Regions from separate parts of the Aeromonas bestiarum genome, predicted to be linked through region 1. Evidence: predicted binding sites of a transcription regulator. Region 1 holds the regulator's gene; each other region holds the start of a gene.
The links. Region 1 encodes MetJ, which represses methionine synthesis genes. Its sites were predicted from a motif close to AGANNTCTAGANNTCT; they were not measured.

Region 1 (3,272 bases):
GAAGGCGAGCAGGCCGTTGCGCTCGAAGCGATCGAACTGCCCCTCCAGGGTTTTGGCGATCAGTTGCATGTCGTCGGCCAGTTGCTGGCTCAAGTCGAGCTGCAGCTCCCCCTCCAGCAGACCGTCGATCAGGCTCTGCTGATAGGCGTGCAGGGCCGTGATGGCTTCACCGGCGGCCTCGTCCCCCGCCTCGGCCAGCTCCACCAGCTGGATCAACCGGTTGGTGGTCTTGCCGGCGGCAGAGACCACGATCAGTTCATCTCCGCCAACCTGCTGCTCGACGATAGCCGCGACCCGGCGATAGCAGACCGGATCCGCCAGACTGCTGCCACCAAACTTGTGCACATGGCGCCGCTTCAATCCTGCTTCTGTTGCCACCGCGATCTCTCCTTGTTGCTGCTGTTCCATTACTTCGCTACCTGCTCTGCCTGCTGCGCCTGTTCAAAAGCCTGAGCCAGATCGGCCACCAGGTCTTCACCGTGTTCAATGCCGACCGACAGCCGCAACAGCTGGGCGCTGATGCCCGCCGCCTGCTGCGCCGCCGGTGTCATGGCCCTGTGGGTCATGCTGGCCGGATGGGCCACCAGACTCTCCACCCCGCCGAGGGACTCGGCCACCGAGAAGAGGGTGAGGGCCGCGAGGAAGGTGCGCAATCCGGCCTCGCTGCAATCGAGTTCAAAACTTAGCATGGCGCCGAAGCCGGACTGTTGACGGCGCGCAATATCGTGGCCCGGATGGGTCGGCAGGCTGGGGTGATAGATTTTTTTGACCAGCGGCTGTTGCTGCAGGAAGGCGAGGATGCGATCCGTGTTCTCCTGATGGGCACGCAATCTGGGAGCCAGGGTGCGCAGGCCACGCAGGGTGAGGTAGGAGTCGAACGCCCCGGAGGTGAGCCCCAGGCAGTTGGCCCACCATACCAGCGACTCGGCCAGTGGCTGCTCCTTGGCAATGGCCACGCCGCCCACCACGTCTGAGTGGCCGTTGATGTACTTGGTGGTGGAGTGCACCACCAGGTCGGCACCGAGTGCCAGCGGCTGTTGCAGCAGCGGCGAGAGGAAGGTGTTGTCCACCACCACCTGGGCCCCCACTTCATGGGAGGCGGCGGCGATGGCGGCTATGTCCACCACCCGCAGCAGTGGGTTGGAGGGGGTCTCCACCCACACCAGTGCCGGCTTCTGCGCCAGGGCCTCGGCCAGCGCGGCTTCATCCCCCTGATCGACGAACTGCACCCGGTAGTGGCCCTTGGCCGCCAGATACTCGAACAGGCGCCAGGTGCCGCCGTAACAGTCATGGGGGGCGATCAGCAGATCCCCCGCCTTGAGCAGGGCCGTCGTCACCAGATGGATGGCCCCCATGCCGGTGCCGGTCACCACGGCACCGGCGCCCCCTTCCAGCGCCGCCAGCGCATCCGCCAGATTGGTGCGGGTCGGGTTGCCGGATCGGGCATAATCGTATTGACGGGGCTCGCCAAAGTCGGCAAAGGTGTAGTTGCTGGAGAGGTAGATGGGCGGCACCACGGCACCGTGCTGTGTGTCTGTCTCAATCCCGGTGCGTACCGCCTGGGTGGCCTTGTGGGTCATGTCACTCTCTCCTTGAACTGTCGCTGGGCGATGGCCGTTCTGCCTCTGCCACGGCTATCCTGCCATTGCTGGCCTATGGTGAACCACCTTACGCCAGCATAAAAAAGCCGTCAACACTTCCAGACGTCTAAATGGCTTTGCTGTTGGATTGCCATTAATTTCCACAAGGGTTAAAATCCGCGCTCACGGCCAAACGAGAACAGGTGGATCATGGGTACAGAGTGGAACGGCGACTACGTCAGCCCCTACGCGGAACACGGTAAGAAGAGCGAACAGGTCAAGAAGATTACCGTCTCGATCCCGCTCAAGGTGTTGAAGGTGTTGACCGACGAGCGCACCCGTCGCCAGGTGAACAACCTGCGTCATGCGACCAACAGTGAGCTGCTCTGTGAAGCCTTCCTGCACGCGTTCACCGGCCAGCCGCTGCCCTGCGACGACGATCTGCGCAAGGATCATCCGGACAGCGTCCCCGCCGAGGTGCGCGCCATCATGGAAGCGCTGGGCAAAGAGATCGAAGATTTCGACGCAGAGTAATACCTGCGACCTATGCCAAACAGCAAACCCCCTTCGATGACGCGGCCCAGTGCCGCGTCATTGCTATCCGCAACCTCCCCCTTCAGCCTGCGCCGCTACCAGAGTGACATCTGCAGCCACAGCCACGACTTCGCCCAGCTGGTGATCCCTCTCGGTGGTCCCATTGAGATCGAGGTGCAGGGCCAGGGGCGTCGCCTCGCCCCCGGTTTTGTCTGCGTGATAGCCCCGGGCGAGCGGCACGACTACGCCGCCGACCCGGCCCTCTCATTTCTGGTGCAGGAGAGCGACTGGCTCCCCGGCGATCTGGCGGCCCACCCCTTTATCGAACTGGACGAGCCCCAGCGCCACTACCTCGCCTTCCTGCACCGCATGGTGGCCGAGGGGCGCCAGGTGGCGGGCATGGAGCAGGTGTGGCTCTCCCTGCTGGCACAAGGGCAAGGAGTGCACTCCTCTGCTCCCCCTCGTCTTGCCACCCGTATCCTCAAGGTGCAGCGCCATATCGAGGCCCACCTCGCCGAGCCCCTCGGCAATGAGCGGCTCGCCGCCATCGCCTGCCTCGGTCAGAGCCAGTTCAAGCACGCCTTTCGCCAGCAGCTGGGGATGAGCGTCTCCCACTACATACGGGCACGGCGCATGACGCTGGCACGCACCCTGCTTGCCCACACCCAACTGCCCATAGGCGAGATCGCCAGTCGCTGCGGCTACCAGAATCAGGGGGCCTTCGCCGAGCGCTTCCTGACCGAGAGCGGGCTGACCCCTTCCCTCTGGCGCCAGCAAAACGGCCTTCTGCCGTAACAGGGCGGCCAGTCACCGAAGACAGCCAGCGCCGTTTCGAGGCATGCTGAGGCCAATGCAAGGTGTGTGAAACGAGGAGCCAAGATGCAGACCATTAGCTGGCAGGATTTCGAGATGGTAGAGCTGAGAGTGGGCACCCTGGTGCGGGTCGAGCCCTTCCCCGAAGCGCGCCGGCCCGCCTACAAGGTGTGGGCGGATTTCGGCCCCGAGCTCGGGGTGCGCAAGAGCAGCGCCCAGATAACGGATCTCTATCGCCCGGAGGATCTGGTGGGACGCCAAATCGTCGCCGTGGTGAACTTTCCCCCCAAACAGATAGGCCCCATCCAGTCGGAGTTTCTGCTGACCGGTTTCTACCGGGCCGAT
Region 2 (3,272 bases), 110 kb from region 1:
AGATCTATGATGGCCGCCTCCTGGCGCGGGATGCGGGGATCGTACACCAGCACAGAGGGATAGAGCAGGCGGGAGGCATTCACCGACATCACCAGCCCCACCTGACCGTTGGAGAGCTGCACCACGCTGCCGGGCGGGTATATGCCCATCAGCCGGATCAGCATGCTGAGGTATTCAGGGTTGAACTGGGCCTTGCGCTGCTTGTAGAGGCCGCTCAGGGCCGAGTAGGGCACCTTGGCCTGCAGGTGGCAGAGGTTGTCGTATTCGTTGATCAGCGACACCATCTGGGTGAGGGGGTCGAGCTGCCCCTTCTTGAGCCCCTCGGGCCCGCTGCCATCCAGGTATTCGTGGTGATGCAGCACGATTCCCTTGGCCCCGGCCGGAAAATCCTTGGCCAGATTGAGCAGATCCAGGCCGTAGCGCGGGTGCTGGGCCATCAGGTTCTGCTCCGGCTTGGTCAGCGGCTCCGTCTTGCGCAGTATCTGGCTCGGGATCTTCAGCTTGCCGATGTCGTGGAACAGGGCGCCCATGCCGACCTGGCGGATCTCGTCGGCCGACATGTTGCACTCCTTGGCCAGCAGCATGCTGAGCACGCTGACGTTGAGGGAGTGGAAGTAGAGGTTGTTGCCATCCTCGCTGTCGGAGACCAGGTGCAGCACCATCTCGTCCACCGACAGCAGCTGCTCGGTCATGGCGTTGATCAGCTCCTGCGCCTCGCCGATGGCGTTGAGGGGGCGGGACTGGATCTTGCTCATCACGCTGCGCACCTGCGCCAGTGACTGCTGGAACTGCTTCTCGCACTGCTGCAAGTCGCGGCGATACTGCTGCAATTGCTCGATGCGGCGCTCTTTTTCCAGCTGCATCTCGGCCTGGCGCTGGGAGGTGTCCGGCGCCTCGGTCGGTTGCGGCTGGATCTGGCTCAGCGGCTTTGGCGGCGCATCGCTCTTGTCGGGGATGATGGTAACGAGCTTTAGGCCGAGCCGGCGGATCAGCTCTATCTCCTCTTCAGTCTTGAGCTTGAAGCTGGAAAACAGGAAGGGGTGTTCGCGCCAACCCAGTGGCAGAGAGACGAAATTGCCGACTTGCAGTCGGTCTACGGAAATCTTGATACCTGTCATTGTCTTGGCTGCGAGAGACACATGAGCCGTATGCTAGTCAAAGGCGGAGGTGAATACAAAAGGTATCTGATGACAGGGTAGACGCTTTATTATAGGCTTCTGGATGTCCAGACATATTTACCGATGCAGTACAGGGAGTAAGCATGCCGATCAAGATCCCGGATCAGTTACCCGCCGCCGAAGTGCTGGGGCAGGAGAACATCTTCGTGATGACGGAATCCAGGGCCGTCACCCAGAACATACGCCCGTTGCGAGTGTTGATCCTCAACCTGATGCCCAAGAAGATTGAAACCGAGATCCAGCTGATGCGGATGCTCTCCAACTCGCCGTTGCAGGTGGACGTGGATCTGCTGCGCATCGACGATCGGGAGTCGAAGAACACGCCCCAGGCACACCTGGAGAACTTCTATCACGACTTCGAACAGGTGCGGGCCAACAACTACGACGGCATGATCATCACGGGGGCGCCGCTCGGGCTGGTGGAGTTCGAGGAGGTGGTCTACTGGCCGCGCATCGTCGAGATCATAGAGTGGTCCCATCAGCACGTGACCTCGACCCTGTTTCTCTGCTGGGCGGTGCAGGCGGCGCTGAAAGCCTTGTATGGCATGGAAAAACAGACCCACGGCGAGAAGCTCTCCGGCATCTATCGCCACCACAGGCTCGATGAGCACGAGCCGCTGCTGCGCGGCTTCGACGATGAATTCGTGGCGCCCCACTCCCGCTATGCGGCGTTTGACGGGGATCTTATCCGCGCCCACACCGACCTGCAGATCTTTGCCGAGTCGGAGGAAGCCGGGGTCTATCTGGCGGCGACCAAGGATTGCCGCCAGGTGTTCGTCACCGGTCACCCTGAATACGATGTGCTGACCCTGGATGGGGAGTATCGGCGGGATCTGGCGGCCGGGCTCGAGCCCGTCATCCCGGTCAACTATTACCCGGCCAACGATCCCGGCCAGACCCCGCGCGCCAGCTGGCGCAGTCACGGCCACCTGCTGTTCTCAAACTGGCTCAACTACTACGTCTATCAGCTCACCAGCTATCGGGTGGAGGACATAGGCAAGGTGTTTACCTACCAGCAGCCCAAGTAAGGATCAGAGTGGCAGGCTCAGTCGGCCTGCTCCCGTCGTGCGGTCAGGGCGTCGAGCCACTGGCGATGCACCGCCAGGGTGAAGGCTTTGGGCCTGTGGGCCCGGATGGCGGCCATGGCCTCCTGCTGTGGCTGGCCGAGGGAGACAAGCAGTGCGGCCGCGACCAGACCGGTGCGGCCGCTGCCCCCCTTGCAGTGGATGACCAGGTGTTTGCCCTCGCGCAGCAGGCCGGTCAGTTGCGGCAGAGCCTGTTGCCAGGCCTGTTCGAAGGCGGCATCGGGGGCCTGATCGTCTTCGATGGGCAGGTGGAACCAGCGCATGCCGCTCGCCTCGACCTGGGGGCCAAGCCGGCTCAGTGCGAGCCGGGCCAGTTCGGCCTCCGTCATCAGGGTCAGCACGCCGTGGGCTCCCGCCAGCCTGAGCTGATCCAGTGCCAGTGGCAGAGCCACCTGCTGGGTGCCGGGGCAGGGGGTCAGCAGCAGCTGGCCATCGACGCGGGGCACTTCCTGGCTCCAGAAGGGGTGAGACGGGTGCATAAAGGTCCTTATGAGGCCATCAAGGGCGAGGCGAGCCGGCATGGCCGGTTTCTGAGTGCGCCAAAGCATAGGGGGCGCGGCCCCGATGTCAATCTGCGTTGTGTTCGGCCCGGTTTACGGGCAGAGTCTAAAAAATTGATCGGTTCAAGGAGTTAAGATGAGAAACCTGGATCAACTGGATTTGGATATCCTGGCCCATCTGTTTCGCGATGCGGGCATGACCAACAAGGATCTGGCTGCCCTGGTCGGCGTGGCGCCGTCCACCTGCCTGGAGCGGGTGCGCAAGCTGCAACAGGACGGGGTGCTCAAGGGCGCCCATTGCGAAGTGGATCACCAGGCGCTCGGTGGCCATATCCAGGCCATGGTCTCGCTGCAACTGGCGCGTCACAGCCGCCAGATCATCGATGCCTTCCGCGACGCCATACTGGCGCTGCCCGAGGTGATCAGCCTGTTTCACATGGGTGGCAAGGATGATTTCCTGGTGCACCTCTGCGTCGCCGATACCGAGCACCTGCGCAACTTCGTGTTCG
Region 3 (3,272 bases), 1.6 Mb from region 1:
AGATCGAAGCCGCGATCCTTGACCTGGCTATCCAGATACGGTTTGTGCTGGAAGGCGTTCAGATCGATGCTGCCATCGTTCAGGGCCACGTTCGGGGTGGCGAAGTCGGAGAAGGTAACGACTTCGACGGTCAGACCGTACTTGTCCTTGGCGACCTTGGCCGCGGCTTCCACCAGCTGGGATTCCGCCCCGGCGATGGCGCCCACTTTCAGGGTCTTGTTCTCTTCTTTCTGACCACAACCGGCCAGAACCAGGCCAGCCAGCAGGGCAGCCGCAACGGATTTAATGCCAAATTTCATAAAAACCTCCTGTCAGAAATCGACGATTAACGATGATCACATGTGTTGACCAGGCGCTCACCTGCGCTCTGGATGAGTTGAACCAGTAAAACCAGAATGACGACGGTTGCCAGCATGACGGTGGGATCAAAGCGCTGGTAGCCGTAGCGAATACCCACATCACCCAGACCACCGCCTCCGATGGCACCGGCCATGGCGGAGTAGTTCACCAGCGTGACCAGGGTAATGGTGACGCTGTTGACTATGCCGGGCAGGGCCTCGGGCAGCAGCACCTTGGTAATGATTTGCAGGGGTTTGGCACCCATGGCCTTGGCCGCTTCCAGCAAGCCGTCCGGCACCTCCATCAGGGCTCCTTCCACCAGACGGGCGATGAAGGGCACGGCACCTATGGTCAGCGGCACTATGGCGGCTATGGTGCCTATGCTGGTGCCGACGATCAGCCGGGTCAGCGGAATGATGGCGACCAGCAGAATGATGAAGGGCACTGAGCGGCCAATGTTGACCAGGATGCCGAGCAACTTGTTCAGGGCCGGGTTGGCCAGGATCTGGCCCGCCTTGGTCACGTGCAGTGCCACACCCAGCGGCAGGCCGAGCAGGCAGCCAAACAGGGCGGAGGCAAACACCATCAGCAGGGTATCGCCGAGCGCTGTGACCAGCAGATTAATCATTGCTTCGGACATGACCCATTACCTCCAGCTGAATGCGATTGTGATCAGGGACTGCGTCTGGCAGCCCTTGAGGGCAGTGATGAGCAGATCAGTCATTGCTGCGGACATAACCCATGACCTCCAGCTGAATATGATTGTCTATCAGGAACTGCTGGGTGGCTTCGCACTGGGCCTCATCCCCGAACAGCTCCGCCAGCAGGAAGCCGAACTTGACGCCCCCGGCGTACTCGATATCGGCGCTCAGAATGCTGATGTCGATGTTGAAGCGACGGCTTGCCTCGGAAATCAGGGGCGTATCGACCGTGCTGCCGGTAAAGCCGAGCTTCACCAGCGGATAGCTGTTGGCCACCCGCTCGGCACTCATCCTGTCCTGATACTCCTGCGGCACCTCCAGATGTATGGTGGAGTGGATGAAGTCCCGTGCCAGCTGGGTCTTGGCGTTGCTGAAGAACCAGGCGACCTCGCCCTGCTCGATCAGGCTGCCGTCGCTGATGATGGCGACGTCATCACAGATCCCCTTCACCACGTCCATCTCGTGGGTGATGAGCAAGATGGTGAGCCCCAGTTTGACGTTGATCTCCTTGAGCAGGCTCAGGATCGAACGGGTAGTCTGCGGATCCAGGGCCGAAGTGGCCTCGTCACACAGCAGTACCTTGGGGGCCGGCGCCAGGGCGCGGGCGATGGCGACGCGCTGCTTCTGACCGCCTGACAGCTCGGACGGATAGGCGTGGGCGCGCGCTTCCAGCCCGACCAGGGCCAGCAATTCGTCGACCCGGGCCTGGATCTGGGCCTTGCTCCAGCCTGCCAGCTCCAGCGGGAACGCTATATTGGCGAACACGGTACGGGAGGAGAGCAGGTTGAAGTGCTGGAAAATCATCCCGATCTGGCGGCGGGCCTGGGTCAGCTCCCGCTCCGGCAGGGCGACCAGATCCTGGCCATCGACGATGACCTGGCCCTCTGTCGGGCGCTCCAGCAGGTTGACGCAACGAATGAGGGTACTCTTGCCGGCCCCCGAGGCGCCGATCACCCCGAAAATCTTGCCTTGTGGCACATGCAGGCTCACGTCACGCAGGGCGTGCACGGCATCACTGCCTTTACCGTAGACTTTGTTGAGACCGTTCAACTTAATCATGGATTCTTCCGTGCTAACAGCCTTAAAGCACAGGGCGCTACAGGCGGGTGAATTGGGCAGAGGTTCCACTGGGTTGCTCTGTCATCATGGAGGATGATGCTAAGATGTCTGGATGGCTGTGTCAACGCGTGTTTATACTTCTAGACGTCTAAAAAAGTGCTAAGGATTCCCGTCTGCCGACTAACGCGGACGGTGATCTCGCTCACATCAATATTGTATTTGGCAGTGTAGCTATATCGCCGAATATCACATGGTAAATGTGGTCTTATCTCCTTCTTTATTAGTCGCGAGTCGGGTTTGCCTGGTCATGCTGCTATCGCACCCGGATTGGCACAAATCATTCCACTTTGTTCTGATCGCTGCTTTCTTGGCCTGCGTCTTGATGCAGCGCAACAAGCGCCACGCTTGGACTTGGATTGCAATTGCCTGTTTTTTATACTGAAAGGACATGGTATGCGGGAGGGCAGAGCAATGCGATTTCAACAGATCAAGGACTTGCTGCTGTATCTGGAACTGGTTCATCACCAGCTCGGGCTCTGTTACGGGCGGCTGATGGCCGAGGTGGATGGCGAGCGCAGCCGCATGCTGCTGGCCTATCTGCAAGAGCGGGAGGAAGCGGCCAGGGCCCATCTGCACGACTACCTGGGCCAGCTGGGGGGCGGGATCAGGGAGACTTGGCTTGAGCGAGGGTTCAGCGAGGATCTGCTGCCTGACATCCAGCGGCTGTCACTGCCTGCCACGGCCCAGACTCAGGACATAGTGCAGCAGGTGTGCCGTCAGGAGGAGAAGCTCATCGGCGAGCTGGGCCACCTGGCCCGCGAATGCCCGACGGAAGAGACGGCCGCCCTGCTGAGTGCGCTGTCATTGCTGGAGCAGACCCGCCTGACCCGGCTGGTGCACGGGGTGCATAGACTCGACGATATCTAGCACAGAGGTAATAAGAGAGGCCCGGCATCTGCCGGGCCTCTCTCATCATCTGCCAGGCGTCCGGCTCAGCGAGGGGCCTGTTCCATGCTGAGCTCGGCGGCATGGAGGGCGGCGCCTATGATGCCGGCCTGATTGAGGTTGGCGGCCGCCACCAGGGGGGCCCGGGTCTCAATCTTGTCGATGAACTTGTCGAGCTTGGAGGAGCTGCCGCCCCCCAGAATGAAGAGGTCGGGAGAGAACAGAAAC

Region 2: a site for MetJ is predicted at 1,220-1,235, ahead of metA (homoserine O-acetyltransferase MetA). Genes of this name have one in related genera too.
Region 3: a site for MetJ is predicted at 2,234-2,249, ahead of metN (methionine ABC transporter ATP-binding protein MetN). Genes of this name have one in related genera too.

What each region holds. Positions count from the first base shown of each region.
Region 1 covers NZ_CP064746.1:541,202-544,473, reverse strand. The annotation lists gene IU367_RS02615 (bifunctional aspartate kinase/homoserine dehydrogenase II) at 1-408, opposite strand, end outside; gene metB (cystathionine gamma-synthase) at 408-1,580, opposite strand; gene metJ (met regulon transcriptional regulator MetJ) at 1,791-2,114, shown strand; gene IU367_RS02600 (AraC family transcriptional regulator) at 2,151-2,909, shown strand; gene IU367_RS02595 (tRNA-binding protein) at 2,994-3,272, shown strand, end outside.
Region 2 covers NZ_CP064746.1:435,624-438,895, forward strand. The annotation lists gene IU367_RS02095 (cyclic di-GMP phosphodiesterase) at 1-1,118, opposite strand, end outside; gene metA (homoserine O-acetyltransferase MetA) at 1,262-2,206, shown strand; gene IU367_RS02105 (cyclin-dependent kinase inhibitor 3 family protein) at 2,224-2,742, opposite strand; gene IU367_RS02110 (Lrp/AsnC family transcriptional regulator) at 2,900-3,272, shown strand, end outside.
Region 3 covers NZ_CP064746.1:3,721,074-3,724,345, reverse strand. The annotation lists gene metQ (methionine ABC transporter substrate-binding lipoprotein MetQ) at 1-299, opposite strand, end outside; gene IU367_RS17205 (methionine ABC transporter permease) at 326-979, opposite strand; gene metN (methionine ABC transporter ATP-binding protein MetN) at 1,056-2,099, opposite strand; gene IU367_RS17195 (hypothetical protein) at 2,571-3,026, shown strand; gene ppgK (polyphosphate--glucose phosphotransferase) at 3,092-3,272, opposite strand, start outside.